2 linked regions of the Syntrophobotulus glycolicus DSM 8271 genome follow. The protein of the gene in region 2 interacts with the protein of the main gene of each other region in a pairwise test. Links are inferred from orthologs where the notes say so. Each region holds a gene or a part of one and is shown on either strand. Other genes may lie near its edges.

The links.
Region 1: the proteins of SGLY_RS13575 (region 2) and rlmB interact in binary tests that used the Escherichia coli proteins (3 or more experiments, as listed by UniProt). The link is inferred for Syntrophobotulus glycolicus DSM 8271 from one-to-one orthologs.

What each region holds. Positions count from the first base shown.
Region 1 is NC_015172.1:330,018-345,766, reverse strand. The notes cover bases 8,430-11,332. They hold rlmB (23S rRNA (guanosine(2251)-2'-O)-methyltransferase RlmB), read right to left. Parts: upstream 10,317-11,332; coding sequence 9,543-10,316; downstream 8,430-9,542. Other genes in these bases: cysS (cysteine--tRNA ligase), read right to left, coding at 11,285-11,332; SGLY_RS01615 (Mini-ribonuclease 3), read right to left, coding at 10,872-11,300; SGLY_RS01620 (dihydrofolate reductase), read right to left, coding at 10,309-10,818; sigH (RNA polymerase sporulation sigma factor SigH), read right to left, coding at 8,788-9,447. In the rest of the region: SGLY_RS01705 (AAA family ATPase), read right to left, coding at 1-343; SGLY_RS01700 (AbrB/MazE/SpoVT family DNA-binding domain-containing protein), read right to left, coding at 340-615; SGLY_RS01695 (DNA methyltransferase family protein), read right to left, coding at 632-1,195; SGLY_RS01690 (adenine nucleotide alpha hydrolase family protein), read right to left, coding at 1,197-1,643; SGLY_RS16915 (cell wall hydrolase), read right to left, coding at 1,647-2,207; SGLY_RS18015 (DUF7666 domain-containing protein), read right to left, coding at 2,191-3,168; SGLY_RS01675 (DNA methyltransferase family protein), read right to left, coding at 3,200-3,973; SGLY_RS01665 (hypothetical protein), read right to left, coding at 4,256-4,513; SGLY_RS18010 (hypothetical protein), read right to left, coding at 4,501-4,671; SGLY_RS01660 (hypothetical protein), read right to left, coding at 4,706-4,924; SGLY_RS01655 (LexA family protein), read left to right, coding at 5,098-5,703; SGLY_RS01650 (type I restriction endonuclease), read left to right, coding at 5,730-6,809; SGLY_RS17345 (recombinase family protein), read left to right, coding at 6,822-8,414; more of cysS, read right to left, coding at 11,333-12,715; gltX (glutamate--tRNA ligase), read right to left, coding at 12,737-14,197; ispF (2-C-methyl-D-erythritol 2,4-cyclodiphosphate synthase), read right to left, coding at 14,277-14,753; and 2 more genes. UniProt on the Escherichia coli protein: Specifically methylates the ribose of guanosine 2251 in 23S rRNA.
Region 2 is NC_015172.1:2,723,199-2,738,986, forward strand. What follows is about bases 483-3,424. They hold SGLY_RS13575 (bifunctional ADP-dependent NAD(P)H-hydrate dehydratase/NAD(P)H-hydrate epimerase), read right to left. Parts: upstream 2,769-3,424; coding sequence 1,197-2,768; downstream 483-1,196. Other genes in these bases: alr (alanine racemase), read right to left, coding at 483-1,165; acpS (holo-ACP synthase), read right to left, coding at 2,789-3,145; SGLY_RS13585 (GntR family transcriptional regulator), read right to left, coding at 3,229-3,424. Outside these bases: more of alr, read right to left, coding at 35-482; more of SGLY_RS13585, read right to left, coding at 3,425-3,828; eam (glutamate 2,3-aminomutase), read left to right, coding at 4,111-5,361; mnmL (tRNA modification radical SAM protein MnmL/YtqA), read right to left, coding at 5,346-6,284; SGLY_RS13600 (sensor domain-containing protein), read left to right, coding at 6,453-8,675; SGLY_RS13605 (ammonium transporter), read right to left, coding at 8,779-10,032; amrA (AmmeMemoRadiSam system protein A), read right to left, coding at 10,232-11,494; SGLY_RS13615 (glutamine synthetase III family protein), read left to right, coding at 11,939-14,029; SGLY_RS13620 (DUF2179 domain-containing protein), read right to left, coding at 14,153-14,674; SGLY_RS13625 (TM1266 family iron-only hydrogenase system putative regulator), read left to right, coding at 15,026-15,280; [FeFe] hydrogenase H-cluster radical SAM maturase HydG, read left to right, coding at 15,576-15,788. UniProt on the Escherichia coli protein: Bifunctional enzyme that catalyzes the epimerization of the S- and R-forms of NAD(P)HX and the dehydration of the S-form of NAD(P)HX at the expense of ADP, which is converted to AMP.

The sequences.
Region 1 (15,749 bases), 2.4 Mb from region 2 along the record:
CTAGCGCAAGCTGCCCCACAAACTCATTCAGAAGTTGCTGTCCGCCCTTTTGACCGTTGGGGTCCAGGACTTTTAGATCGCTGTTTTTCCCCTTACGTTCTACTACCAGCCCGTTAGATAGGACTATGTGGAGATAAGGAGGAATTACTGATCCGGTGCGCTCCGGATTTGACGGACGATATTTTTCCCCTCCCAAAGCCCAGGCAATAGAATCAAGAACTGAAGTTTTGCCCTGATTGTTCTTGCCTCCAACAATAGTTAATCCGTTAGCCGTAGGCTCTATTTTGACGGCCTTAACTCGCTTTACGTTTTCGATTTCAAGTTTGTTAATCTTGATGCTCATACAGCCTTACCCTCCTTCCTCAAAATTGTCATAGCTTTGTGATAGCGCTCGATACAAGTCGAGCACAGCGGCAGCCCCTGGACCTCGGACAGGTCCTCCATGGAGCCGCAGCAATGGCAGCCCCGGGTATACTTTTTCAGGATGATTTTATCTTCATCGATATAGATTTCCAGAGGGTCTTTCTCCCAAATCTTAAACGTTCGCCTGATTTCAGCCGGCAGGACCACTCTGCCGAACTCGTCAACTTTACGAACGATTCCGGTTGATTTCATATTTTTTTATCTCCTCTCATTTCGGTTTTTCCAATAACTCATAAACCGTTTTCTCCGCCGGCCGCCTGTCCCACACTGTCCAATAACACTCCATCGTCGGTGCTCCGCTCTTCTGTCCGAAGAGGAAATCCGGTCTCCAGGTCAGCGGCAGCACCGCTCTCGGTCTAAACTGATTGAACAGGTCCATCCTGCTTTTTGAGTGCCAGTATTGGGATTTTAGGAGCAGTGCGAAAGGTTTCCGGTTATGGATGCCTTGTTTTATGAATTCTACCGACTGGCTAAATGGCGGGTTTGTGATTATCCAGTCAATCATGTCGTGCCATGCGATCTCGGTACTGAGGTAATCCATACCGGTCATGCCATATCCGAAGTCGTTCAGATCGCTGGAAATCACGTGATATCCTACTGCCTTCATGGTTTCCGCCATATGACCCTTGCCACATGCCGGTTCCCAGATTACTGTCGATTCAGGCAACCTTAGATATCTCAGTAGAGCAATTGTGACTTCTGGCGGCGTCGGGTAAAAATCTGTTGCTGGCCGCTGCTTTGAGGTTTTATTTGCTAAGGTTTGTCCGTTCATTTCAGCACGGCCCTCCTTCACTCCCGCCGAAAGCGCCGAGCCAGTAAACCTCACCCCAAAAACCATTCACTCGCCAGCTAACTCGGAGACGGACGCCTTCAGCCTGTGCAAAAGATTTGACATATGCCGGAGTAACCGGCCAGTCCCTGCGCCTAGTTGGGTGTCCTCCATCGATATCATGGTGCCAGAGTTCAATCTTCTCTTTAGGTACACCAAGCTCCAAGAGCCGAAAGTAAGCTGCTGTGCTGTCTTTTCCGCCTGAAAACAAAACGACAATAAGATTCAAGAGGTAACAGTTCAGGAAGAAAGCTTTTCTTCTCATACTCAGTTTCGTTTTACCTGGAACCAATGGTTGAACACACATACCGGAGCCGTAGATCGGGGCGTCAAGATGCCCGTAAATCACCGGAGTGTCTTTTGTGCAGTTGACATCTTTGATGATCTCCATAACCTACACCCCGAAAGCATGATTGCCGATTGTATTAAGAATCTTCCGGGTCTTAATCCATTCACACATTGCGACTTTGGGATTCCAAAAATACAAGGCGTTCACTAGGGTATATCCACCCATAGCTTCCCGTGCTGCTGCCAGATTTTCTTCTGTTGGTACTACGTTGTGCAAATATTTGGTTGTGCAGAATTGTCCGGGCTGATAAATAACTTCAGCGATTGTGCCGGGAAACTGATCACTTTTAACACGATTCATGACCACATTTGCCACTGCTATCTGTCCGCCTAAAGGTTCGCCGCCTGCCTCAGCATGGACAAGTTGTGCGAGTAAATATAAGTCCTGGTCAATGCTGATTTGACTCGTTTGCCATGCTTCCAGCCAGTTTGCCAATGTTTCCATCGTCCATTTCTGGTCATACGAGAGGTTTAACAACTGGTCTTGTTGTATGGAAACTTGGTCTTTGAGATCGTTAATATCGGCCCTCAGGCCTGCACAGGCCGCAAGTAAGAGGATAAGGATTACAACAGTGATCGCCAGGATGATATTATTCTTGTGCGTCATCAGCTTCCACAACCTCCCCATCTTTGAGGCGATACCAAGTGTCGGCTTTGATTTCTTCGCCATCGACAACAACGGTTTTCCATTCGGCGATATCGCAGCTGCCTGCCTTTTCGTTAACGATTACCAGCACCGCACCAAGCCCGCCACGGATTTTAATACCATTTCCGCGCACAAGGCCAGAGCCATCCTTACCAACGGTTACAGATCCGCGCGCCGTGGCTGCACCGCTATCCCCTGCCGTGGCTGCACCGCGATATCCTGCCGTGGCTGCACCGTAATTCCCTGCCGTGGCTGCACCGCTATCCCCTGCCGTGGCTGCACCGCTATCCCCTGCCGTGGCTGCACCGCTATCCCCTGCCGTGGCTGCACCGCTATCCCCTGCCGTGGCTGCACCGTAATTCCCTGCCGTGGCTGCACCGCTATCCCCTGCCGTGGCTGCACCGCTATCCCCTGCCGTGGCTGCACCGCTATCCCCTGCCGTGGCTGCACCGCTATCCCCTGCCGTGGCTGCACCGCGATATCCTGCCGTGGCTGCACCGTAATTCCCTGCCGTGGCTGCACCGCTATCCCCTGCCGTGGCTGCACCGTAATTCCCTGCCGTGGCCTTTTCCGGATCGGTATGCTCAGTAGTGCAGCGAGATTTGACATATTCGATCTGTGCCCTTACAAGCCCAGGAATGCCTATTTCTGCACCGATTTTGAGCTTAGAGACAGCGACTTTACTGTCAGCTCCACCCCCGTCAGTTTGGCCAGAGCCCTCAACCTCGCAGTAACGGCTGTCTGCCGGCGCATAATAACCGAAGACATCAAGCGGAGCCTCGCAGAAATGGAAGCCGCTGTTGCAGGCGCTTACTTTGCCTTTATGTTCGTACTCCTGCCCAATTTCAAATTGAAATGTTTTACCAGCAGGGGTGCATTGCAAATTTTTATTAAATCCTTTGAAACCCTTGATTTTATCCATGGTCTAATCTCCTCTTCTTGCTGGTTAGCCATTATCCAGCTTTTTGAATTTTAATAATCCTCGTTCTGACCATTGTCCCACTTTCTTTAAAGGCACCTTCAGGCAGCTGAACCATTTCAGTATCGTGTTTTTCGAGGAATTCTCGAAACTCTGCCGATTTGCGGTTCGTGCGAAAAAATGGACTTTCGCTAACAACAGAAACTAATATTCCGCCGGGATGAAGAACCTTGAACGCCTCGAAGATATGGTCAATGTCTTGCTGTTTGGCAAACGGCGGGTTCATGACTATGCGGTTTACTCTGATTTTGTTGGCCAGTCCGAGTTTAAGGAAATCGCCTTGTTCAACCACAACAACGGGACCGTCTGGGTCTTCATTGTATTTCCATAAGCCTTCAGCCATTTGTGGATTTAGCTCAACAGCATAAATGCTGCGCGGGCCCGCTGCTAAAATCGCCTCGATAAGCTTGCCATTACCCGCGGATGGTTCTAAAACTTGGCTATGCTCGTTTATCTCGGCCATTTCGCACATGCGGACTCCAATTTCGCGCGGCGTTGGGAAAAATTGATACTCCTTTTTAAGGTCCGTCGTCTCACCCGTTAGAACCAAATTATCCAAAAGCTCTGCGGCATCACCGTCTACGATGTGGCCCTTGGCTTTTCTGTTCCATTTGCCACCGATAGATTCCAGGCATTTGTTTACAACCTCGTAGGTTTTGCGGTCAAGTTGGACCTGCGGCAGATAGATGATAGTTTCACTTGTGGTGCATTCGGCAAGTATCGCCAGGATTTCATCTTTGATTTTCATGTTGCTCCAATCCCTCCTCTTGACTCCCGGTATACCGGACAGTACAATAATCTTGAAATGTTTTTTTTGGTGGCCGTGCTTTATTGCGCGGTCTCTTTTTGTCCATACCCTTCTGGGTACTTCTCACACCCGTGAACTGGGCATTGAAGGCAGAAATCAAAATCTTGGTCAAGATTACACCCTGGCGTTGCCCTGCAAATGTTGATACAGTTGGCGGCTTCTGGGCACCTCACAGTAATTTCTAAGCAGTCCGTTTTACTTCACCTCCTCTCAAATTGGCCCTTATCTCCCGACATAGATGAACTCAACGCCCTTGTAATTTTTTGTGTACTGGTATGGAAAGTCTGCGGACGGTAGAGGCGTTTTTACCGTTTCGCCCGGGATCAAGGTGAAAAGGTCTTCAGTCACCTGAATGAAGTTGCCTGTACCGCAGGATAGAAGGCCCTTTTCCTTCAGTTCTAAAAACATTGCATGAGCCGCAATCATATTGTCTAGAATTGAACCGACTGAATGGTTAGAAGCTGGGCTTAAATTTTGCATTTGGATTCTTCACCTCCTCTCTTCTCAGCAACCTTCCGCAGGTATCCTTCATGATCTCCGTTAGTAATATGCCGGGCTAGGATTTCAGCAATTTCATTTATGGCAATGGTTGACTGTCCGGAATATGTTATGCTTATTGTTCGCTCATTTTTAGGCATCTTAGATTCCCCTCCTTAACGGATTTGTATCTTTTTACGATACTTTTTTGTTAAAAAAAATATCAAAAACTGCGGTTGCATCGAGGGCGTATCTTTCAGCCATTATTTGAATTTCCCTTTGGGTAAATTCTGCTCCATTTTTTTCGTTAAGTTTGCTGGAAAACCTTTGGGGAGACAAGCTTAAAGCAGATGCCAGGCTATTGCCGGTATCGCCATATAAAGCCATTGCGGCCTTCAACTTATTTGAGTTCATACCTTCCCTCCTCTCCTGCCTGTATCTTTTTAAGATACTTAAATCTTATCATTATAAAATCTAGGGGTCAATACGTCTTGTATCTTTTTATTATATTTTTTAAAAAATTATTGCATACTTTAGATATAATTGTTAATATTAAGATACTGCTAAGAAATGGAAGGAGAACGGATATGGGCGCAGGGGATCTCATTAAACAACTAAGACTAAAGAAGGGTCTTACCCAAGAAGAGTTAGGAAATTTAATCGGAGTCAAAAGGGCCGCAGTTAATAAATGGGAAACCGGTTCAGTCGAAAATTTAAAACGCTCAACAATTGAAAAACTTTCAGCGATATTTGGTGTAAGCCCAATTCAATTACTTGGGTTAACGGAAGCAGAACCCCGCGATGTCCTCGTTTCTCTCCCCATCGTGGGCCGTATTTCCTGTGGCAACGGTGTTCTCGCTTACGAAGAAATTGAAGGCTATGAACCTACTCCTGAAACATGGTTAAACGGCGGTGAGTACTTCTATCTCCGAGCCAAAGGAGATAGCATGAAAAATGCCCGTATTCAGGATGGTGACCTGCTTCTTATTCGCCAGCAGCCCGATGTTGATGACGGAGAAATCGCTGCTGTTCTAATTAATGACCAGGCCGTGTTGAAAAAGGTGTATAAAACTGGTGACACTTTGGTTTTGCAATCTGAGAATCCGGATTATCCGCCTATTGTCTGTGATGGAAAGGAGGACTATAGCGTAAGAATTATTGGTAAGCTTAAGAGAACAGTTATTACATATTAAAAAAGAAACAAAGAGGAGGAATAAACATGGATTTCATCGATCAGCTCAAACAATTCGCATCAAGAGTAGAAAATTTAAAAGATCAAATTGCCACCGAGGAAGCAACAAAAACGTCTTTGATTTTACCTTTCTTTCAGCTACTTGGATATGATATCTTTGATCCTACGGAATTTGTCCCAGAGTTTACCGCTGACGTGGGGATTAAAAAAGGTGAAAAAGTTGATTATGCAATTTTTCAGAACGGCATCCCGATTATTTTGATAGAAGCAAAATGGTGCGGAGAGAATTTAGATAAACACAGTTCCCAGTTATTTAGATATTTTGGAACATCTAAGGCAAAGTTTGGAATTTTAACTAACGGTTTAATTTATAAATTTTTTACCGACTTGGAAGAGCCAAACAAAATGGATGAAAAACCTTTTATGGAATTGAATCTGTTGGACATCAAAGAATCATTGGTTCCTGAATTAAAAAAATTCCATAAGTCAGCGATGGATATTGAATCGGTTTTCAATACCGCATCTGAATTGAAATATTCTAGTCTCATTAAGGCCTTATTGACCAAACAGCTCTATGATCTTGAAGATAATTTTGTAACATATATCCTGGGTGAGGTTTATGACGGCAAGCGCACAAAAGCTACCGTGGATAGATTCAGGGTTATTGTTAAACGTGCCTACAATCAATTTCTTAATGAGACTATGAACGACCGCATTAAAGCGGCTATAGGACAGTCAGAGAAGGCAGTTCAGGAGGCGGCACCAACTGTAGAGCCCATAGAGACCGTCCATAATGAAACCGAGCCTCAAGGATCAAAAATAGTAACGACTCTAGAGGAGTTGGAGTATTTCTTCGCAATTAAAAGCGTCCTCAAAGATGTTGTTGATCCATCAAGAATTTTTCATAGAGACACGGAATCATATTTCGGAATCTTGCTTGATGACAACAAATTGAAGTGGATTTGTCGTATTTCGCTTAATTCAGCACAAAAAAGTATCATGATCCCGGATGAAAGTAAGCGCCCGGTTAGGGTTCAAGTTTCTGATGTTAACGATGTTTATAAATTACAACAACAGTTGGTTGAAGTAACGAAGAGATATTTATAAAAAGGTGATTACATGAACAATATCCTTAATTCTTTCTATGGCAGTCAAGGCGGCTTAAATATGGAGGTCCTGCGGGGCCTTCGCGCAGCTGCTTATGCACGGTTTAGTGACACGAAGAAGAAGAAAAACGAAAAGGGAAAAGGAAAAGATATCAATGTTGCGACAATAGAAGTTCAGTATAAAAAAATCGCTGATTTCTGCCTAGGTTATGGCATCAATATTGTGGCTTGGTTTAAAGATGAAGGTGAAACAGGCACGAATTTAGACCGGGGGGATTTCGCCCGTCTTGTCGAAGGTGCCAAGATGCGGCAATTTGATATTGTAGTCATTTATGACCTGACCCGAGGAAGCCGAGACGTGGTTGACTGGTTTTCTTTCCGCAAGGAGATGAGAACGCTGGGCCTGCCAGTTTTATCCGCTACGGAAAAGCTAGGAGACATCACAAATCCTTCAGATTTCCTTACCGAACTGATTACTGTTGGTATCGGCCAACATCATGTTTTACAAACTAGATTAAAAACCATGAATGCGATTGCCGCCCTTGCTGAGCAGGGGAGATTTTGCGGGGGCATCCCTCCGCTCGGCTATGATATTGACGTCGAAAAGAAATATGTAGTTAATGAACGGGAGGCAGAAGCCGTCCGTGACATTTTTCGCCTATATGCTGCGGGAAAGAGTTATTCATATATCGTTGATCAGATGAAAAAAAATGGAGTTGTTGGCAAGCGTGGACGGCCTATCGGAGTTAATTCCCTTTTTGAAATCCTCCGAAACGAACGGTATATTGGGGTTTACTCCTGGAATAAAAAACAGATGAAATTTTTCCGCAAATGGGCCGGGGGGAAGCCGAACCCGAACGCGATTATTATTGAAAATAAAATCCCGAGAATTATTGACGATGAAACCTGGGGAAGGGTGAAAAAGCGTATGGAAGAGAACAAAAAAAATAGGCTCAATAAGAGCCGTATTAATCGGGAATATCTCCTGTCAGGACTTCTAAAATGCGCCAGTTGTGGCGGGTCTTTTGTTGGTGTGACCACTATTAATAAAAAAGGGTATGAATATAAATTCTATACCTGCGCTAATAAGCGGCGGACCCGAACATGCTCCTGCAAAAATATCTCTGCTGATGAAATTGAGACCTTGGTTGTTATGCTTCTTAAAGATAAACTATTAAACGGCGAACTAATCGAGGCGACAGCAGATGCTATTTTAAATTTCGGGGCCTCTCCTGGGCGTGAAAATGCCCTAGAATCGATCAAAAAAGAAATTACAAGTCTTACTATCAAGATTGGTAATTTAACCCGCATACTGGCAGATGGATTTGATTCTGAGTCTGTCCGGGAAGCAGCCCTAGATATGGAAAAGAGAAAAAAACTGTTAGAACAGCAACTTCAAAATACGTATCCTGTCATCACTAAGCCTGTCAGTCGGGATTTTCTGATTAAGGAATTATCGACTGATGCCCGGCGTGTCATGGATGAACCTGGCTGCATGAAAGAGATTCTGAATAAATACATCTTAAATATAAAAATCGCTGACGATAAGATTGAGATCAATGCTATCAGCGATTTAAACACGATTGGTTGCGGGGGCCAGATTTGAACTGACGACCTTCGGGTTATGAGCCCGACGAGCTACCGCTGCTCCACCCCGCGATGTTAAATTTTCTTTGGTGGGTAGGGATGGATTCGAACCACCGTACCTTTCGGAACAGATTTACAGTCTGCCGCCTTTAACCACTCGGCCACCTACCCATAAGACTTCTGGAGCCGACGATGGGACTCGAACCCGCAACCTGCTGATTACAAATCAGCTGCTCTACCAATTGAGCTACGTCGGCTTGCGTCGGCGACACTTAAAGAGTATATCAAATAACTTTCTATAATGCAACAACAAATTTTGAGATATTTAAGAATTTGCTAAAGCCAACCATTACCTGCTTTTCTGCCGCTATGTATGGATTGGCCGCCCCTGTCTAATCACGCTTTTCCAGATACCGTTCCAGCTTTCTCTTCACCCGCTGCAACGCATTATCAATTGATTTAACATGCCTGTCCAAATCTACGGCGATTTCCTGATATGATTTTCCCTCAAGGTAAGCCATGAGGACCTCCCATTCCAAAGAACTGAGAATCTCCCCCATCTTTTCTTCAATATCATCGAATTCCTCTCTGCTGATGATTAATTCCTCAGGATCTGTTACCTTTGTCCCCGAAATGACGTCAAGCAGTGTCCTGTCCGAGTCTTCATCATAGATAGGTTTATTCAAAGATACATAGGAATTAAGCGGAATATGCTTTTGCCTTGTCGCTGTTTTAATCGCTGTAATGATTTGCCTGGTAATACAGAGCTCGGCAAAAGCTCGAAAAGACGACAACTTGTCCCCTCTGAAGTCACGGATAGCCTTATACAGCCCGATCATACCTTCCTGTATAATATCCTCCCTGTCAGCTCCGATTAGAAAATACGACCTGGCTTTAGCCCTAACAAAGTTCTTATACTTGTTGATCAGATACTCTTGAGAAATTGAGTCACCGTTTTTCGCCAGTTCGACCATCTCTTCATCATCGACTACGGAATCAATTACCTCTTCAAAGTCCTCTTCAGAAAGTTCAGGCTGGATATTATAGGTCAATTCCATCCCTCCCGTAATCAATTTTAACAAATCGGGCAAACCCGCTCTAATCAAGCATTCAATAAAAGTATTATACCTGTATGTCTTAAATAGCGTCAAGAAGAAGATTGTCTGGAATTGTCGTTATGACCTGATATTCTCTGCCTTCGCACTTCATACATCAGTATCGACCCAGCGGCACTGGCATTCAGCGAACTCATTTTCCCCAGCATGGGAAGTGATACGATCTCATCACATGTCTCTTTTATCAATCTGCCCAGCCCTTTATCTTCCCCTCCGACGACTAAAACTCTGGGACCGGAAAGATCAGCCGAGAAAACATCCCTTCCGCCCGCTTCGGCTCCCGTTACCCAGCACCCGGCCTTTTTTAGCTGTTTTAAAGCCTGAACCAAATTACCTACCCTGGCTACCGGCACATATTCTATCGCTCCTGCGGAAGTTTTGGCTACTGCCGGCGTCAGACCCACACTTCTCCTGGTGGGAATGATGATTCCATGTACCCCCGCCGCATCTGCTGTTCTTAGCAGCGCACCTAGATTATGGGGGTCCTCTAGTTCATCCAAGACAAGAATAAACGGATCTTCCCCCTTTTGCCGGGCAATGTTCAGGATATCTTCGGTTTCTACATATTCCCGTGCCGCTGTAAACGCCACAATATTTTGATGCTTGTCCCCGCCGCTGAACTTGTCCAATACTGCCCGTTCAACAAACTGATAAGGCACCCCGCGTTCTTTCATTAAAGAAAGAATATCCGCATTACGATTTGACCTGTTCTCACTATTGATCAACACCTTATTTACCGGGTGGCCGGATTTTAATAATTCTATTACAGCATTGCGTCCAAATACTAAACTATCTTTTTTATCCATTATTCTCACCTTCTTTAATCTTTACATATTCCGTAAAGAAAAACTGTATATCTTCATAAATTTTTAAATCACTTTGAGAAACAAGTTTCCATGACCGGTCTTGGTCAATGTTGGGAAAATACTTGTCAGCAGCATATTTATTCTGGATTTTTGTGATATAGGCCTGGGAACAAAATGGCAACAATTGTGAATATATTGTTTCCCCGCCGATGATAAATATGTCCTCAGAGCTATACTTTTGTATTTCCGGAAATAACTCCTGTAACGAATGGCATACTGTTACATTGGCCTTTTCATAATCATCATTTTTACTGAGCACAATATTGATTCTGTCTTTAAGAGCCTCTTTTCCCGGCAATGATTCAAAGGTCGCCCTCCCCATAATGACCACCTTGCCCAAAGTCAGCCTTTTAAAAAGTTTCATGTCCTCCGGGATTCTTTTCAGCAGATTGCCCCGATATCCAATTCCCCAGTTTAAATCAACCGCGACAAGAGCTTTCATTGTACTCCCCTTCTAAATGGCAACAGGTATTCTTTTTATTTCCGTCTTGTTTCTTATTGTTCCGAATCTATTTGCACTGTCAAATCATCAATTCGGCTAAAAATACCCTGCATTCTCTCTTCACACCCTGCCAGATACCAGTAGCCTACAAGTGCTTCAAAAGCCGTCGCATGGCGGTAGGTCACCACATCTATATTTCTCGGATGATGCCCCTTCGCATTTCGCCCCCGCTTGACTACACCTGTTTCTGTCTCATCAAGTTCAGGCAAAATCAGTTTGAGCAGGCTTGCCTGAAATCTCGCCTGCACATAGTGGACGGCGGCTTTATGCAGATCCTCCACTTTTGCAATCCCTTTTGTTAAGAGATGGCTGCGGACCCATAATTCATAAACGGCATCTCCCAGATAGGCCAGAGTCAGAATATTTACTTCCTGCCATTTTATCGTCAAGGGTGAACTATTCTGATCTATTTGAGATACCATCTTGACCCCTCAGCGGTATCTTCAAGAATAATACTGGCTTCCTTTAACCGGTCCCTGATCAGATCGGCTGTTGACCAGTCTTTGTCTGCACGTGCTTTTGCTCTAAGCTCTAAGACCAATTCCATTACTGCATTGAATTTTCCCGATTCACCCGCTGGAACTTCACTATCTTTTTGCAGGTCAAAACCCAGAATGCCTGCCAAATCGATCAGGGTATCTCTCGCTTCAGCGATCTGAGCGCCTGTCCATCCTCCCTCATTCAGGGCCGTGTTGATCTCCTTGGCCAAATCAAAAAGAGAAGCATAGGCCTGTGCAGAATTAAAATCGTCTTCCATAGCCTCTTCAAACGCAGCCCGGGCTTTGGAAGAAGCGTTCAATAATTCTCCCCGGGTTCCTGCAGAATCTGTGGATTTTCCCTTGCTTAAAGCTTCTCCGGCAAGCCTGACACTGGTCTTTAGCCTGTCTAACCCCCTGGCCGCCATTTCCAGCTTCTCATCGTCAAAATCAAGGGGGCTTCGATAGTGGGTGCCCAAAAGATAAAAACGGACAACTTCTCCGGGAAACTTTTTCAAGATATCCCTGATCATAAAGAAATTACCCAGAGATTTGGACATTTTTTCTTGATTAACCGTGATAAAAGCATTATGCATCCAATAACGCGCAAACTGCTCTCCATCAAGATACCCTTCCGATTGGGCTATTTCATTTTCATGGTGGGGGAACACGAGATCTCCTCCGCCCCCATGAATATCAAAATTGGGCCCTAAATATTTCAAGGCCATAGCCGAACATTCAATATGCCAGCCGGGTCGGCCGTCTCCCCAGGGGCTCGGCCATGCGGGCTCACCCGGTTTAGCCTTCTTCCAAAGAGCGAAGTCCATGGGGTTGAGCTTTTTGTCATCAATTTCTACTCTGGCTCCAGCCTGCAGATCTTCAAGGTTCCGGCCGGAAAGCCTGCCGTATTGTGGAAAATGCTCTACCGCGAAATAGACATCTCCTTCCACAGGATAGGCCAATCCTTTTTTTTCCAGACCTTTGATGATTTCAATCATTTCTTTGATATGGTCTGTCGCTTTGGGATGCACTGTGGCAGGTTGGATATTCAGGGCATTTGCATCTTTATAATATTCTTCAATGTACCTGCCGGCTAAAGCCAGTGGTTCACAGTTTTCTTCCGAGGCCCGTTTAATGATCTTATCGTCAACATCGGTAAAGTTTTGCACATAAGTTACCTCGTAACCCTTATAAGCGAGGTAACGCCTTACCATATCAAAAACAACCAGCATACGGGCATTGCCCAGATGGAAATAATTATATGTGGTTGGGCCGCAGGCATACATTGCCACCTTCCCGGCTTCCCGTGGGATAAATTCTTCTTTTTCCTTATGAATTGTATTATATATTTTTACTGTCATGGCTCTTCCTCCACAATAGTCCTAACCAAGCAAATATTTCTTTGTCTTTGCCAAGCGCGCCTGAATGCTGTCTTTTCCCAAGAGAGCAATGATTGCATCCAGGTCTGGCCCGTGCATTTTTCCCGTTAACGAAATACGTATCGGCATGAAGATATCTTTGCCCTTCAAATTCAGTTCTTTGCCAATCTCCTTAAGGATTCCCTTGGCCCTTGACGGGTCAAGCTTCTCCGCCGCCGTGATCTTTTCCATAAAAAGCTCGAGAACCTGAGGTACCGTTTCTCCCCGGAGTACCGAGGCCGCTTCCTGATCCGGTTCGGAGATGATCTGTCCATAGAAGTATTGGACATACGCTTTGATTTCACTCAAAGACGATATTTTTTCCCGAACCGCGCCGAGGAATATCCTGATCCAGTTTTGATCCTCACTGGAGAGATCCTGAACAAACAGCCCTTCTTCCTGTAAGAAAGGCAATGCCAGACAACCCAGTCTCTCTAAATCGGCCTCTTTAAGATAATGGGAATTAATATAATTCAGCTTATTAACATCGAATACAGCCGGACTTTTTGATACCCTTTGCAAGGAAAACTCTTCTTTAAGCTCTTCCATCGTAAAGAATTCTTTTTCTCCGGCAGGGGACCACCCAAGTAAAGCAATAAAATTGACCATCGCTTCAGGCAAATACCCCTTTTGGAAATAGTCAATTACAGCCGTATCCCCGTCTCTTTTGCTCATCTTATGCCCTTCAGTGTTTAAGATCAAAGAGATATGAGCGAATTCAGGGACATCAAAGTTTAGTGCTTCGTAGATCAATACCTGGCGCGGGGTGTTTGATAAATGCTCCTCGCCGCGGACAACATGTGTAATTCCCATCAATACATCATCGATGACTACGGCAAAATTATAAGTAGGAATCCCATCGGATTTTACAATGATATAATCGCCTATCCCATTGCTGTCAAAGGTGACCTTGCCCCGGACAGAATCATTGATGGTGATCTCTTGTCCCTCCGGCACCCTGAAGCGCACGACCGGTTTACGTCCCTGGGACTCAAACACCTGCTTTTGTGCTTCGGTCAGGCTGCGGCATTTCCCCATGTAACGGGGTGTTTCCCCTTTCATGAGCAGCTCTTGTCTTTCCTGATCCAATTCCTCCTCTGAACAATAACAATAATATGCATTGCCCTCAGCTAATAATTTATTCGTATACTTCTGATATGTTTCCAATCGTTCAGTTTGGCGATAGGGCCCGTTTTCTCCGCCCTTATCCATTCCTTCATTCCATTCTATCCCTAACCAGCGCAGAGCCTGAATAATATTTTTCTCAGACTCCCGGCTTGATCTTTCCAGATCGGTATCCTCAAAGCGGAGAATAAACTTTCCCTTCTTATTACAGGAAAATAAATAATTAAATAACGCCGATCTTGCCCCGCCAATATGTAATGGTCCGGTAGGACTTGGTGCGAATCTTACCTTGACTGTCATTTCCTTCCCCTCTCGCTATAAAAGTTATTATTTCAAATACTATACCAGATTTTTATTAAAATATCTCGATTTCATCCGATCAAAACACAGGAAGCAGCAGAACCACAGCCTGCGCCCCTATTCCTTCTCCTCTGCCTTCAAAACCAAGACCTTCCGTCGTCGTAGCTTTTACAGAAACATTGGCAATGTCAGTTTTCATGGCTAAAGCCAGATTGGCTCTCATGTCTTCAATATAAGGAGCAAGCTTCGGTTTCTGGGCGATAATGATACAGTCGATATTTCCAATCGTCAATCCTTTTTGCCCGATCAGCCCCATCACTTCTTTCAGGAGCTCCATGCTGGAAATATCCCGGTATTTTTCATCGTCATCAGGGAAATGCTTCCCGATATCACCAAGTGCACAAGCTCCTAACAAAGCATCCATTGCCGCATGAGTTAAAACATCAGCATCAGAATGTCCCTGCAAACCCTGGGAATAAGGGATTCTTACTCCGCCCAGAATCAATTGTCTCTTTTCAACAAGGGCATGTACATCATAACCAATGCCTATTCGCATCCCATTTCATCCTTCCGGTATCTTCTGAGAATCGTTTCTGCCAAAAGCATATCCTCCGGAGTCGTCACCTTGATATTTTCATAAGTACCGTCCAGCACCTTGACAGGCTGTCCCATCCATTCGATCAGTGACGCATCGTCTGTCCCCAGAAAGATTTTCGTTTCCGCCTCCCGATGCGCCGTTTCCAAAAGAGAACGGCAAAACACCTGCGGTGTCTGCACCGCTCTTAATTTCTCCCGGGAAGGTGTCTCTAAAACGGTATTTTCTTCGTTCACTATTTTCACCGTATCCTTCAATGGTACAGCCATAATTGCCGCATCATACCCCTGAGCGTTGTACAAAAAATGATCAAGCTCTTTAATCTTCAGCAATGGCCTTGCCCCATCATGAATGACGACACGGTTGATCTCGGGGCTAAGCGCCTGAATTCCTGCTTTGACAGATTGCTGCCTCTGTGCTCCGCCCTCAACAACCCCAACCACTTTATCCAATTCGTATTTTTTTACCAGTTCTTCTATGAGCACGATCTCATCACGGGCCGCAACGATCACAATCTCAGCAATGCTTCTTGCTTTCTGAAACACCCTGAGAGTATAAACCAGAACAGGGGTGCCGGCAATCTCAAGAAAGAGTTTGTTGCCTTCACCCCCCATTCTTTTGCCTTGTCCCGCAGCAGGAATCACTGCGCCTGTTTTATCCAAGCACATTGACTTCACTGTACTCCTCTATCGATCGATCCATTAATTCCTTCGGCTTAGCAAAAATCATACGGCCTGCCGCCGTCTGCAGGACGGTCGTCACAAGCACCGTGGTTTCTTGTCCGATATGTTTTTTACCGCCATCGACAACAACCATTGTTCCATCATCCAAATAAGCGACACCCTGACCGGGTTCTTTACCTTCCTTCATCACTTGAACATACATTTCTTCACCAGGGAGAACCACAGGCTTGATGGCGTTGGCCAGCTCATTGATATTCAGAACCTTCACTCCCTG
Region 2 (15,788 bases):
TCGTCCACGCAGATTGAAGCAATTTCTCAGTAGATTATTTCGGAATCTGACTTGTATCGATATAGACCCGGGGCACTCTCTGTGAAATGCCGCAGAGGATTTCATAACTGATGGTCCCCGCGCATTCAGCCATTTGAGCGGCAGTGAGACTGCTTTTTCCTTCAGAACCTAAAATGGTTACTTCATCACCTATTTCGACCCCTTCGATACCGGTAACATCAATCATTGTCTGATCCATACAAATTCGCCCGATAACCGGCGCATACCGGCCTTTGACGATGACATTCCAATTATTGGACAATGATCTTCTCAGTCCGTCCGCATAGCCTAAAGGCAGAGTCGCCACCAAGGTCGGAGCTTGCGCAATAAAGGTCCTGCCATAGCTCACACTGTCTCCCGCCGCGATTTTTTTCAGATGAACAATCCTGGCCTTTAAGGACATCAGCGGTTCAAACCCGTTTTCCCCTTCCCAATGATTCATGGGCAGCTGCCCGTAAAGCATGAGTCCCGGGCGGCATAATTCATATTCTTGATCCCTAAGCTGCAGGATCGCGGCACTGTTGGCGACATGCCTCATGGGAATATTTAATCCGGCTGTTTTTAAGCTTTCATAAAGACCGTCAAATCTTTTTAACTGCGTAAAAGCAAAGCCAAGGTCAATTTCATCGGCTGTCGCCAGATGAGTATAGATTCCTTCGATCTCGATACCGGGAAGCTGCGCTATTTTCAAAATATTCTCCAAAGCATCTTCCTGAAAGCCAATCCTGCCCATCCCCGTATCAACCTTAATGTGCAAAATTGCGGGAATCCCCTTCTTTTCTGCCTCCAATGAAAATGCTTCCGCCTGTTCCAACCGGAAAACCTCCGGAATGATTCCTTCGGCAACGATTCTCTCCGCCTGGTCAGGCATCGTCGGGCCAATGAGCATCACTGTTACTTCCGGGAATTTTTCCCGGATTTGCAAGGCTTCTTCTAAAATCGCCACTCCAAAGCGCCTGACCCCTTCTTCTTTGAGTGTGCGGACAATCTCAAGCGCTCCATGTCCGTAAGCATTCGCTTTGACAATGGCCATCACTTCACTGTTGGTCTGCCGACAGATTCGCCGGTAATTTCTGCGTAAGGCTCCAAGATCTATACAAGCCCAAGCAGGACGCATTCCGTGCATTATTCCCTCCTCCAATCCTACCGAATTCGGATTATTCTTCAACTTCCAGGGTCTTCCTGACCTTAGGAAGCATATCGGCGACTTCCGCAGCCGTAAACCCGGCAGACCCATAAATCCCGCTTAATTCATCGGCTGCCCGGCCATGCAGAAATGTCCCCAGACAGGCTGCCCCGAGCAAAGGGACTCCCTGAGCGGCATAAGCCATGATGCATCCTGTCAGCACATCACCTGTCCCTCCGGTACCGAGCCCGGGGTTGCCGGTCGGATTAAGGAATACCCGGCCATCCGGGGAAGCAATGACCGTTACCGCTCCTTTTAAGACAACGATAGCACCCCATTCTATGGCCTTAGCCAAAGCCAGTTCCACTCTGCTCTCCTGAACCTCCAAAACAGTGCATTGACAAAGCCGGGCCATTTCTCCCGGATGGGGAGTCACGACCAGAGATCCCTGCCCTTTTCGCAGGGAAAGCAGCTCGGGCTGTCCGGCGACCAGATTTAAGGCGTCGGCATCAAGAATGACCGGAACTGAAGTATCCGCCAGGATACTCTTGATCACGGGAAGAAAACCGCTGTTTGGCTTTAACCCGGGACCAACCGCACAGGCATCAGCTTCGGTCAGTCTTTCCAATACAGCATTCCAGGCGCCCTGCCCCAGCATTTCGTAATCAGGCGCAGGCCAGACTGTTCCTTCAATCACACCCCGGTCAACCGTTTCCACAATTCCCTCCGGGACAACCATTTGCAGCAGCCCAATCCCGCTGCGCAAAGCACCGCGCCCCCCCAGAACTACCGCTCCGCTCATCCCTACCGATCCCCCGATAAAGACGCCTGTACCATGTGTTCCCTTATGTCCCTGCCGGTTCCTGACCGGAATAAGGGGCTGAATAATCTCAGCTGTTAATAAATAGGTCGTAATTTTTTCTTCATATATGATATTCTCCGGGATAGAAATTTGATCAATCAGCAGTTCACCGGTATAGACCGGCCCTTCCCCGAGAAAATGCCCAAGCTTGGCCAGTCCAAAGGTTACGGTATAGTCAGCCTTGACCGCTGTGCTTGATACTTTACCACTATCCGCTTCCAAACCGCTTGCAATATCTACCGCCAATACCGGAGCACTGCATTTGTTCATTTCCGCGACATACTTTTGCGTAAGGTCAGGCAAGCTTCCTTTAAATCCCGTCCCATAGAGAGCGTCAATGACAATATCGGCCTGGATCAGAGCCAGTCTGAAAAGGCGAATCTGCATTTCATCTTCGACCTGAACGATCTTACCGCCCATTTTTAAATAAAGCTCATAATTCAAACGGGCATCCCCGCCCAGTTCTCCTCCCCCGGCAAAGAAAAAAACGGTAACTTCCATCCCGGATACAGAAAGATGACGGGCAACCGCAAAGCCGTCTCCGCCATTATTTCCTTTACCGATTAAGATGACCGCCTTTTTCCCCGGTATTTTGGGTTGTCTTTCCCCATGTAATATTTTTCTGACCTGACGGACTACAGCCAGGGCGGCATTTTCCATCAGGACTATCCCGGGTATGCCAAATTTATTGATGGTATTGGCATCGATATTCCTCATCTGGCCGGCAGTGACTAAACGCATCTCCTTTTCCTCCTTCGTGATTAAAAGATCATCGCTGTCGCCGCAGCTTGCGTCTGATTGTGGGTAAGGCTTACACGGGCTTTTGTGCATCCCCTGTTGATCGCTATGGTCCGGGCCTTTTCACTTAAAATTACCTCTGGTTCACCATTTTCACTGCTGATTATTTCTATATCATGCCAGGAAATCCCTCTTATTCCCGTCCCCAATGCTTTTAAAACAGCCTCTTTCCCCGCAAACCTGACTGCGAATGAGGAGATGTTCCGTCCTTTTAAAGCCTCCAGCTCCCTTGCCGAAAATAGTCTTTCCAGAATACGAGGATGTCTCCGGCAAGAATCGGCAAACCTTTGTATTTCGATGATATCTATACCCGGATACAACTCGATTCCTCCTCTTTTTAAGAAAGCTGTTCCTGTCCAAATCCGGCCTGTCGTCCATTTTCGTTTACTTTGTCCAGTACGTTCTATATTAAATCCCTTACTTTTATCTGTTCCTGAACTGAACTGACAACCAGAAGAATATCTCCTTCTGTCAGAACAAACCCCGGACCGGGCGAAAAATTTTCGATTCCATTGCGGACAATCCCCACGACGGTTGCCCCGGTCAGCTCCCTGACCTTAAGTTCCCGCAATGATTTACCGATCGCCTCAGAGTTCTTTTCTATCTCAATTTCTTCGACATCATTCCATCTGGAAATAAACCTGTCCGCATAGGTTTGAACCTTATTGAGCAAGATATCGATTTCCCGGTCAATCGCTCTTCTGTTATCGATCAGTTTTCTCAGTTCTCCTAAAAAAGTCTGAATTTCGTTTTTTTGATTATAGGATCTTAAAAATTTCTCTGCCTGAAGCTTTGACCTGACAATGATTCCGACTCCCTGTCTGACATCAACAACATCTTCGTTCTGCAATATCGCAATAGCTCTGCGTATGGTTTCCGGGGAAACATTGAACCGTCCGGCCAATGTTGAACGTCCATGAATTTTTTCCCCTTCCCGGTATTCCCCGAGAACAACCGAATGGGCAATTTCGTTTGCTATCTCCTGATACTTCGCTGGTTCCAAGTTAATCCCTGTCCTTCCAATTATTGATATGACCTTAAAGATATTGAATAGATCAAAATACTTTTCCATACATTTTACTTCAGATACAAACGAATAACAACAGACGTTCTTTCCTCCTGCCAAGAGAAAAGATCCGACAATTAGACATTATTTCCTAAAATATGTCTATTGACATCAGACAACTTATACTTTAATATGTAGTTGTCAGTTCGTTATTTGTCATTAATCCTGTCTTCATATCATATATTGAGTGATCTTTTTTTTTGAGAAAGGAAGATGAACATGGCATTGGAAGATAAACAGATATATGAAGAATTAAGCAACCGCTACTCCATCCTACGCACGGAAGAACTCAAAAAAAAGATTGAACCCTATCTGAAATCTCTGGAAACAATCCCTGCCGGCCTCAAGTCGGAAGAATTGTTTCAGATCAATAAGAACAATATCCTAGCCTATTTTAAAGCAGAGCCCGAAAAGTGGAATGACTGGCACTGGCAGCTGAAGCACCGGATCACTGATGTGGAAACTCTGGATGGTATCGTCGGTCTTTCCGCCGTTCAAAAAAAAGAAATCTCCAAGGTCGGCCGGGTCTATCGCTGGGCTATTTCTCCTTATTATCTCAGCCTGGCCGATTTCTCCAATCCGCTTGACCCCGTTCTGATGCAAGGGCTGCCGACAGGAATGGAATTAGAAGATGACAAGGGAGAGGAAGACCCTATGGCAGAGGCCCTGACATCTCCCGCTCCCTGTATCACAAGAAGATACCCCGACCGCCTGATCATTAATGTGACCAATATGTGCGGGATGTATTGCCGGCACTGTCAGCGCCGGCGTAACATCGGCGAAATCGATTCCCATAAAAACAGACAGGACCTCAGCGCCGCTCTCGCTTATGTCCGGGAGAACCCCGAAATCAGGGATGTCTTGATTACCGGTGGGGACGCCCTATTGCTAAGCGACGAAACCCTGGACTGGCTGTTAAACGAATTGCATCAAATTCCTCATGTTGAAATCAAACGGCTTGGCACCAGAGTCCCCGTAACCCTGCCGGCGAGAATCACAGACCACTTGGTCAACATACTGGCAAAGTATCCACCCTTATATCTGAATACTCAGTTCAACCATCCAATAGAGGTAACTTTGGAGGCTAAACAAGCCGTTGACCGGTTGATCTCGGCGGGAGTCATTCTGGGTAATCAGGCTGTTCTCCTCAAAGGAATCAACAACCATCCCAATATCATGAAAAAGCTCAATCAGGAGCTTTTGAAAATAAGGGTCCGTCCCTATTACATTTTTCATGCCAAAAATATTAAAGGAACAAAGCATTTCATTCCCTCTATTCAGGAGGGGCTTGCCGTGATGGAGCATCTCCGCGGCTATACTTCAGGATTAGCCGTTCCTACTTATATTATCAATGCTCCCAAAGGCGGAGGGAAGATACCCCTTCTGCCCCAGTATCTCCTGTCCCTCAATGAAAATAAAGCGGTTTTCCGTTCCTGGGAAGGCAATGTCGTGCATTATGAGACTCCATAATTTTTGCCTTGCCAGCTGTCCCGATTTTCAAGTTCTTTTTCGATCGCATTAATGACCTCCCATTTTTTCCTGGTCCACTGAGGTGCAATGACCTGTCCCAGTGGGCCATCTCCCATTAATCGGTGTATGATAACGGCCGGAGGGAGGATTTCCACAATATCAGCGATCAGCTCAATATACTCCTCTAAGGTCATTAATTTGAATTCTTTTCGTTCAAAGAGCCCGGCAAGAGCCGTCCCTTTTAATACGTGCAAGGAATGGAGCTTTATTCCCTGAATATCCAATTTGCTCATTTCTCTTGCCGTTGCCAGCATCTGGCTGCGGTCCTCACAGGGAAGCCCTAAAATCACATGCACACAAACCCTGATGCCCCGTGCTCTCAGCTTGTGGAAAGCTTCCAGAAAACAGGCATAGTCATGTCCCCGGTTAAGCCAGGCCAAGGTGGAATCATGTATCGACTGCAGGCCCAGTTCTATCCATAAATAAGTTTTCCGGTTGATTTTTTCAAGAACATGGAGTACTTCTTCATTGATGCAGTCCGGTCTTGTGGAGACCGCTAACCCTACAACATCCTTTAGCGCCAAAGCCTCGTCATAAAGCTTTTGCAAATCATCGGGGTCGGCATATGTGCCTGTAAATGACTGAAAGTAGGCTATATATTTTGCTTTCGGCCATTTTTTTTTGGTCCTCTCTCTGACTTCACCGAACTGTTCGGCAAGCGTCAATGCCCTGTCTCCGGCAAAATCGCCCGAACCTTTGGTACTGCAGAATATACAGCCATGTGTGCTCAGGCTCCCATCCCTGTTCGGACAGGTAAATCCTCCGTCGAAGGCTACCTTGATGACCTTTTCACCAAAGACCTGACGCAGGTGGTGATTAAACCCATGATATCTTTTCTTGTCCCATCTTCTACATTCAGTCATAGCTGCTCCCTTTGCTCTTTGGGGGACTTTTCATTTTTCTTTGCCCGCAAAAACGATGATTTATTCATCCAAAAGATAAATATTCCCCTGATAAATTACGATAAATTATTATCGGATTTATTTTTTATTATAGCAGGAAAAAATTTTTTTGATAAATGGTGAACATTTATGATCATAAACACACAGGACAGTCTTAAATTTCTGGTGGAAAATACAAATGATGCTTATATTCTGTTCCAAACGATTGGAAGAGAAGACCGGACCATTGATTTAACGATAGTGGAAATCAGTGCGTCATTTGAAAAGATTGCCGGATATCAGAGAGAGGAGCTTCTCCATAAAGACCTTAAAGAGCTCTTTCCGGACTCCCGCTCTGATCATCCGGACTGGGCTGAAGTATTAAAAAATACTGTCTTACATCATCAGCTCCTGTCTTTTGAATATTTCTCCAATCTAAATGAAACGTACTATTCTGTCATCATCATTCCCTTCACCTCAAAGCAACGGCTGGTTTATTTCCTTGATATCACTCAGACCAAAAGAAATGAATCGAAAATAACTCAAAAAAATCATGAGCTGATTCAATTGAAAAAAGAGAAAAAAGAAATTGAACTGAGTGAAAAGCGTTACAAAACTCTTGTGAACAACCTGGGGGACATCATTTACACCTGCAATCTGCGGGGGATGATTACCATGGTCAACAAAATGTTTTGCCAATTAACAGGGAAAACCGAAAAAAAGATTCTCGGGACAAGGATAACCGATTATTTCAACCCTGAAAATACGGCAATTGCTTGGGACAGGGCAATTGCCGAGCTTATGCTGACCGGAGAGCCCGCTCATCTGGAATATCAATATTTCTTACCGGACGGGAGCTCCCGTTTTTACTACGCTACATTATCACCAATATCTGATTTGAATAAGAAGATCGTTGGTTTTATCGGTTCAAATCATGATATTACAAGTCTGAAAATCAACGAACAGAAAATGATTTCCCTGGCCTATCACGATTCTTTGACCAAACTGCCCAACAAGACTTTGTTTTTAGACAGACTAAGAACAGCGATCTCTATCGCCGAGAGAAACAAAGTCAAAATAGGAGTTGCTTTTGTTGACCTGGATAATTTCAAAGAACTAAATGCTGTTTATGGTCATGATCACGGGGACAAACTGCTTTTTGAAGTAGCCCAAAAGCTGGTTTCCTGTGTGCGCAGTTATGATACCGTTGCCCGGTTCGGCGAAGATAAGTTCCTGGTATTGTTTCAACATCTCATCCATGTCAATGAGCTGTTTACCGTATTTGAACGAATCAGGCTGGCCCTTTTTACCCCGTTTTCCATTGGCCGGCACTCCATCAGCCTTACGGCGAGCATTGGCATCGGAATTTATCCTGATGATGGTGTTGATGCCAATGAAATCATCTTAAATGCCAATACCGCAATGGACAAAGCAAAAAAAATGGGCAAAAACTGCTACTATTTCTATAATGATCAATTCAAAGAGGCGCTTAACCGGCAAAATATGCTGCGGACGATGCTGATCAGCGCGATGAATAACCAGGAATTTTTATTATACTATCAGCCGCAATATGAAATTCCCACCAGAAGGCTGCGAGGATTTGAGGCCTTGCTCAGGTGGAATAACCCCGCGTTTGGCTTGATCCTGCCGGTAGAGTTTATCAAGATCGCCGAAGAAACCAAGCAAATCATTCCGCTGGGAAAATGGGTGATCAAAAACGCGTGTGAAGTCTGTAAAATGATTAATGACAAATATGGATTGAACCTGATTGTTTCCGTGAATATCTCTCTTGTCCAGCTCCAGGAAAAAGATTTTTTCGATACGATCATGGAAACCGTCAAACATTCGGGGATAAAACCGTCAAATTTAGAACTGGACATAAAAGAAAATGTGATTATGGAAAACTTTGACTATATGGTCTCCGTATTAAAAAAATTAAAAAAGGCCGGGATCAGAATCGCACTTGATGATTTCGGCTTGAGCAACCTCTCTTTGAGCCAATTGAAGAGACTGCCCTTAGATATGGTCAAACTGGACAAAGAATTGCTCAATTATATTGAATATCCCAATTCCCAGGGAGCGTTGACTGATTCCATCATTGACTTGATTCATCATCTGGATATTGAAATGCTGGCTGAAGGAGTGGAGAATAAAGAGCAGGTGGATTATCTGCTTAAGGGAAACTGTGACAATATTCAAGGATTCTTTTTCGCCGAACCTGTGGCCAGAGAAAAAATCGAAGAGATCATTGAAAAAGGTGTTTCTGAGAATGAAGCGCAAAGCAGAATGATTCAAAAAATCGGTCTGACTTATGAAGAATTATTTAAACAACCCGCAAGATATCTCGGCAAAAATTGGGATATCCGACAATAAGCCGTTATCCAAGCAGACATGAAAAACCGTTCCGGTTGATTTTCGGAACGGTTTGTTCATTTTACGATCTGTTTTTATTTTTCTTCCATGATCAAGCAGCCGATTAAAGATTGCTGAATGAAGTGCTCAGCCCATCGATGTCAGAATAAGCGCTTTCTCCATGCTGCGTGCTGTCAAGACCTGTTTCTTGTTCAATATTTGAAGCGGCAAGGGGGGTAAAGATTCCAACCACTTTGAGGATGATGAAAGTTGCGACTGCTGCGTATGCGTAGGTTGCCAAAGTTGCAATGAGCTGAATTTTTACCTGTTCGAAGTTTCCGGAGTAAAACAGTCCTTCGTTGGCAACCAGCGGATTTACTGCCGCTGTACAGAAGATCCCTGTCATCAAGGCTCCGATGGTTCCGCCGATACCGTGAATACCAAAGACATCCAGTGCGTCATCATAGCCAAGCTTTTCCTTGAGGACAGCAACCGAGAAGTAGCATACTACACCGACGATCAGTCCCAGCACAATCGAGGCCAGAGGTGTGATGAAGGCGCAAGCCGGAGTAATACCCACCAAACCTGCTACCGCCCCGGAGATTGCACCGAGCATTGTCGCTTTACCATGATGCAGCTTTTCCGAGATCATCCAGCCGAGAAGTCCCATGCAGGCGGCGATATGGGTGTTGGCAAAAGCCAATGCTGCAGTCCCATCCGCTGCGAGCTCACTTCCGGCATTGAATCCGAACCAACCGATCCAGAGCAGGGCCCCGCCAAGAACGACGTAAGGAATGTTATGGGGGATAGTGGGATCGTTGGCTTTATTGTAGCGTTTGCCAATGACAATTGCCGCCACAAGTCCCGAAATCCCTGAACTGATATGAACTACAGTCCCTCCGGCAAAGTCAAGGGCACCCAGGCTTCCCAGCCATCCTCCGCCCCAGACCCAGTGAGCGACAGGCGCATAAACCACTAAGCTCCACAGGGCGAGAATTCCCACATAAGCCGGGAAACGCAGTCTTTCAGCAGTGGCCCCTGTGGCCAGCGCCGGAGTCAGAATGGCAAACATCAACTGAAAAGCTACAAATAAAATGTGAGGGATTGTCATTTCACCTTTCGGATCCAGTCCGACATCCTTAAGTCCCAGGTAATCAAGTCCACCGATAAGTCCGTTTATATCCGTACCAAAAGCTATTGTGTAACCGATAACCACCCAGAGAATTGTTACAATTCCAAGTCCGGCAATACTTTGCATCATTATGGACAGAACATGGCGTTTTTTTACAAGTCCTCCGTAAAAGAATGCTAATCCGGGAATCATGATAAAAACAAGTGCGGCGCTAATGAGCATAAAAGCGGTATCCCCATTATTCATTTTTCTCTCCTCCTTTTTTTCTCATGACAAAAAAAAGCCTCAGAAAAGCGTTGCGCTTTCCGAGGCTCCGTTGCCAATGTTTTAAGAATTTATCTTGTGATATTACTATATTACCCCTTTGGGTTTCTGTAAAGTGGTTTTCTAAATAAATATTGTATACACAAGCTTTTTATCTTTTGTAATACAGTATACATTGTTTTTACTCATGAAACCTTTCCACTTCAAATCTCCAAAGCTCGACCTCTTCTTCCGGCCAAATGCCTGCCTTCTGCCTGACTATACGGATTTGTTCCTCCACCGTTTCGATCCCTTCCAGACGCGGCAGCAATAGCCCCACTTTTCCTCCGCAGCGGATGATGACACCATAAAGCTGAGGATCAAGCTCTTCCGACCCTGTAATTTTTTGCGGGTCACTCAGTACATCTACCGATATCCGGAGCAGTTTCAGTTCATCGGGCTGCACAGGCCAGAAGCGAGGGTCCTGGGTCCCTGCCGCTATGGCATTATGCCTGATCTCCGCAGCCAGATTTTCACGGGCCGGCTGAACAGTTCCTATGCAGCCTCTGAGTTCACCATCCTTTTTCAACGTGACAAAACAGGCTTTTTTTTCTTTTAATAAAGGATCACCCGGAATATGCAGCTTATCAAAAGCCTGCGCGTGAAGATGGTGCTCCAGACATTCCCGGGCATAGCCGGCAATAGGTGCGGAACGATAAATTTCAGCCGTGAGATAGCCCACCCCAAAAGGACCTTCATAAGACAGGACCTTGGGAGAACCTTCCCGGGCGCCCAAAGCAAATAGAAGAGAGTGATACCCGCACTGCCCGGCCGCTTCCAGCATGTCTTGCGGAATACCTCTGATGATGGCCGTATCCTTCTGTATCCCTTTCACAATGATACTGTCAAATTTAGGACCGTCAGGGTGAAAACCGTAAGGACCATCTTCCTTCAGCCGGTGGGACAGATCCCCGCTGGCTAAAATCGCGCACCTGGTTTCACTGCCGCTGAAAATCTCCCCTGCCAATCTGCCCAATTCCTCTGCTTGCCGCAAGGGCATTCCAAAAACAATAACCTTCCCTTGCCAACCGGCTTTCTTGAGAAAATACAAGGGAACAAGGGCGGCATGATCAAGCTCGGCTTTTACAGGCTGAAGGCTGCTTATTCCTTCCTGCGCCGATGCCAGCAGCATCCCGTCCACTTCAAATTCCAGTTTGACATTTCCCGCGCCAAAGCTCCCAAAGTCTCCTTTTACCGTTTCTCCTTCCAGATAAGATAATCCCTGCCGGCTTAAAGGAGCATGGGGAGATACCAGAACAACAGATTCTACTTTCAAATCAACCAGGGTCTCAGCAATTTTTTGATAAGACTCTATTGTCGCCTGACAAGCCCTTTCCTCTCCCTTTCCGATCTCGGCAACAATCAGCGGAGGATGGGGGACAAAACCAACATAAACAAGACTCATGCGTAATCCCTCCTAATTAAGACGATAAATCAAAACCGTTTTTTTTCGTGCAAAATACATCTTGTAAAACAAAACCTGTAATTTCAAGAAGGATATTCTAAAAACCACGGCAGATATTAATTCATTTTCTTTTTTTCCAATGCTTTTCCTTCTTTATTTATTAAACCGGCAAAAAAAATTAAATCATCCAGTGAAAAGTATTCCATTCCCGCCAAAAACAAAGAATGTTTTTTCTATCTTTTACTATCCTGTATACATTGCAAAACTACTTGTATCCTATATTAAAGTATGTTAAGTTTTTAAATATAATAAGCAAGTAAGCAATGACGCTTAACTCGGTGTTTTTAGACCGCCTAGGTGGGTGTTTTTTGCTTTTTTTGCTTTTTTCCGGATTGTTTTCAACATTAGATGCTTTATCTGCAATTTTTAAGGAGGATTTTAGAAATGGAGATCTTTGGTTCAAATGTTTTCAATGATACCGTTATGCGGGCCAGACTGCCCAAAGCTACCTACAAAGCCTTGAAAAAAACGATTACCCAAGGTACCGCTCTCGAAGCCAGTGTTGCTGAAACCGTTGCCAGCGCCATGAAGGACTGGGCAATTGAAAAAGGGGCTACCCATTTTACCCATTGGTTCCATCCGATGACCGGTTTGACCGCGGAAAAACACGACTCCTTTATTTCACCAACCGAGGACGGCAAAGTCATCATGGAATTCTCCGGCAAGGAGCTGATCAAGGGGGAACCTGACGCCTCTTCTTTCCCCAGCGGCGGTATCCGCGCAACTTTTGAAGCCAGGGGCTACACAGTCTGGGATTGCACTTCACCGGCATTTTTAAAAGAAGATAAGAATGGCAGTACCATCTTGTGCATTCCAACCGCCTTCTATTCATATACCGGAGAAACACTGGACAAAAAGGCTCCTCTTTTAAAATCAATGGAAGCTGTATCCAAACAAGCCTTACGTGTGCTGAAGCTATTTGGGAATACTACGGCGACCAAAGTCATTTCCACTGTCGGACCGGAACAGGAATACTTCCTGATCGACAGAAATTTCTTTGAACAGAGAATGGATCTGGTTCTGACCGGAAGAACCCTGTTTGGGGCTATGCCTCCCAAAGGCCAGGAAATGGAAGACCATTACTTTGGCACGATCAAGGAGCGTATCTCCTCTTTTATGAAAGAATTGAACGAAGAACTATGGAAGCTGGGGATTCTCGCGAAGACTCAGCACAATGAAGTTGCTCCCGCCCAGTTTGAAATCGCTCCAATTTTTTCGACAACCAATGTTTCCACAGACCATAATCAGCTGGTCATGGACTGTTTGAGAAAAGTCGCCCTGCGCCATGATCTGGTCTGCCTGCTCCATGAAAAACCATTTGCCGGAGTGAACGGTTCAGGAAAACACAATAACTGGTCTTTGGGGACAGATGACGGACAAAACCTGCTTGAGCCGGGAAATAGTCCGCATGGCAACGCTCAATTCCTCACCTTCCTGTGCGCTGTGATCGAAGCTGTCGATAACTACGCCGAACTTCTCCGGATCTCTGCCGCCAATCCCGGCAATGACCACAGGCTTGGCGCTAATGAAGCCCCTCCGGCCATTATTTCCATCTTCCTGGGTGATCAGCTGAACGATGTGATCAACCAGTTGGAAAAAGGCGGCGCTACCAGCTCCAAAGCCGGAGAAATCCTCAAGGTCGGTGTCGCCACCTTGCCGGAAATTCTCAAAGATACCACCGACCGCAACAGGACCTCTCCTTTTGCGTTCACCGGAAATAAGTTTGAGTTCCGGATGGTTCCCTCCAGCGCATCTATCGCTTGTCCGAACATGATCCTGAATACCATTGTTGCGGAATCCCTCTCTCAGATTGCCGATAAACTGGAAAAAACCAAGAATTTCAACAAGGAACTCGCTTCCCTGCTCCAGGATATCATCAAGAAACACAAACAAGTTGTCTTCAACGGCAACAACTATTCTGATGAATGGGTCGTCGAAGCTGAAAAACGCGGACTTCCCAATATCCGTTCCATGGTTGAAGCTCTGCCTTATTATATCTCTGAAAAGAGTATCTCCCTGTTTACCAAACATGGTGTGCTGACTGAAGGGGAACTTCATGCCCGCTATGAAATCCTGCTCGAACAGTATACAAAGGTAATCAATTACGAAGCAAAAACCATGCTGGACATTGCTCAACGTTCCATTTTCCCTGTTTCTTCCAGATATGCCGCTGAACTGGCCGGCAATATTTTAAGCATCAAAGATGCCCTCGGTACAGCACCTGCCGCTGAAGAAAGCTTGCTGAAGGAACTGGTTGCGACCAACAATCTTTTCCTGGAAAAAGTTAATGCTTTGGAAAAAGCCATAAACGGTGCTGCCGAGATCGATGATGCTTATAAATTGGGTCTCTACGCACATGATACGATCTTCGCCGCCATGGCTGAACTGCGGGTTTACGGCGACAAGCTGGAAACTCTGATTGATGCTGCTCAATGGCCCTTCCCAACCTATGCGGAGATGTTGTTCCTTTTATAATTTATTGAAAACAACTGCCAAACCAACAAAAGAGGCATTATCTCCACAAAGGGATAATGCCTCTTTTGTTCGGGACTAAAAGGTTTTTCCTTACCAAACGATCTAACCTGTTTTTCTCAGGTTCTACCGCATCTTGCATAACCAGAACCCTCCTTTAAACGTCTTCGGTTCATGAAAAACCACAAAAGCATGGGGGGATTTTTCATCTATGATTGTCATCAGCTCTTTTTGCCTGTTCCTTTTCGTTAAAACATCAAGGACCAGCCTTTTCCCGTCTCTGCCGTCGCCGATCCAGGATGTGACCCCAAAACCCTGTCCCCTGATCACCTTGACCAAGGTATCGTCATCAGAGTCAATAATGACCTGAGCCGTTAAATATCCTAAAGCAAGCCTCTCTTCGATCAGGCTTCCCAGGAAAACTCCTATCCCATAACCTATACAGTAGGCAGCGATATTACATGGGCTGTTCAAGTTATTCAGAATGATTGACAGGCCCATGATATAGACAAAAATTTCTATGACGGAAAGCAGTGACGCATAAAGGCTCAGCCCCTTGATCATCAGAATAAACCTTACCGTCGTCAGGGAAACATACGTGATGTTGATTGCCATGATGATCAATACAAGCTGCCAGACTACGTTCATTCGTATCACCTTATCATTTTTATTTGTTGGACCGGTATCCTCATTATTTTATTTCCAGTACCTGTTTGTTGCCTTGTTTCCAGTATATATTCCCTCGTCACACTCATTTTATCATAATCCACTCCGATTCCAAATCTGGTGATTCCTTATGCTTATGTTTCTGATGATTCCTTGATCTTGATAAATCCATCTTGCTCCCGGAGCTAAAATCTGTTATATTTTAATCAATAGAATATTTACCTGACAGAAAAGTATGTTCTGATCTGGAAGGAAGCGGTTTGTCCTTTTGTTCTTTTTTGCTTTCTTCCGTCAGGAAGGAAGCTTTTAGTTTTTCTAAGAGGGTGTGATCAGATGAAGAAAGTAGCCGTAATCAGTGCCATTCTGGAAGACCCGGAAAAGACCCAGCTCCAGTTTAATCATACGGTTGCCTCATTTAAAGGAATCATCAAGGGCCGTATGGGCTTGCCTATGCCCGACCAGGAAATTTCCGTCATCTTTATCGCGGTATTAGGAGAAACAGATGAAATCAACAGTCTTACCGGAAAGCTGGGTAAAATCGAGAAAGTATCAGTAAAGACTGCCATATCCAAAAAAGATTTTGATTAATCTTTCCCCGCCGCGGCAGGGAAAATATCGGAAATCTCTTATTGCACCCTGATCGAGCATCACGTCTCAATAAAATCATATGTTTCGAACCTGACAGAAAAGACCTGTTCTGATCTGAAAGAAGAGAAATCAACCGTTTGACTATCGACAGTTTGTATTTTTCTTTTTAAGAATACGGACTGAAAACGGATTGCTGCTTTTCTTCAGAGAAAAGCTTTTTTATTTCAGCTCCTTAACATAATTTTTTCTGAAATCAGAACACTATTAAAAACAAAGGCATGAGGAGGAAAACCAGATGAGTACAAAAATTTTAGAAAAAGAAAGAACAAGCCCTGCCGATCCTGAAGTCGCTTTCATCAACAATGAACAAATCAATGAGGATCTGGCTCAGGCCAAGACAGCTCCCAAAGAAGAAGTTCAAAGGATCATCGCTAAAGGCAGAGCCGCTAAAGGTCTTACTCCCCAGGAAACGGCCATTTTGCTGGAAGTCACAGACCCGGAACTGAAA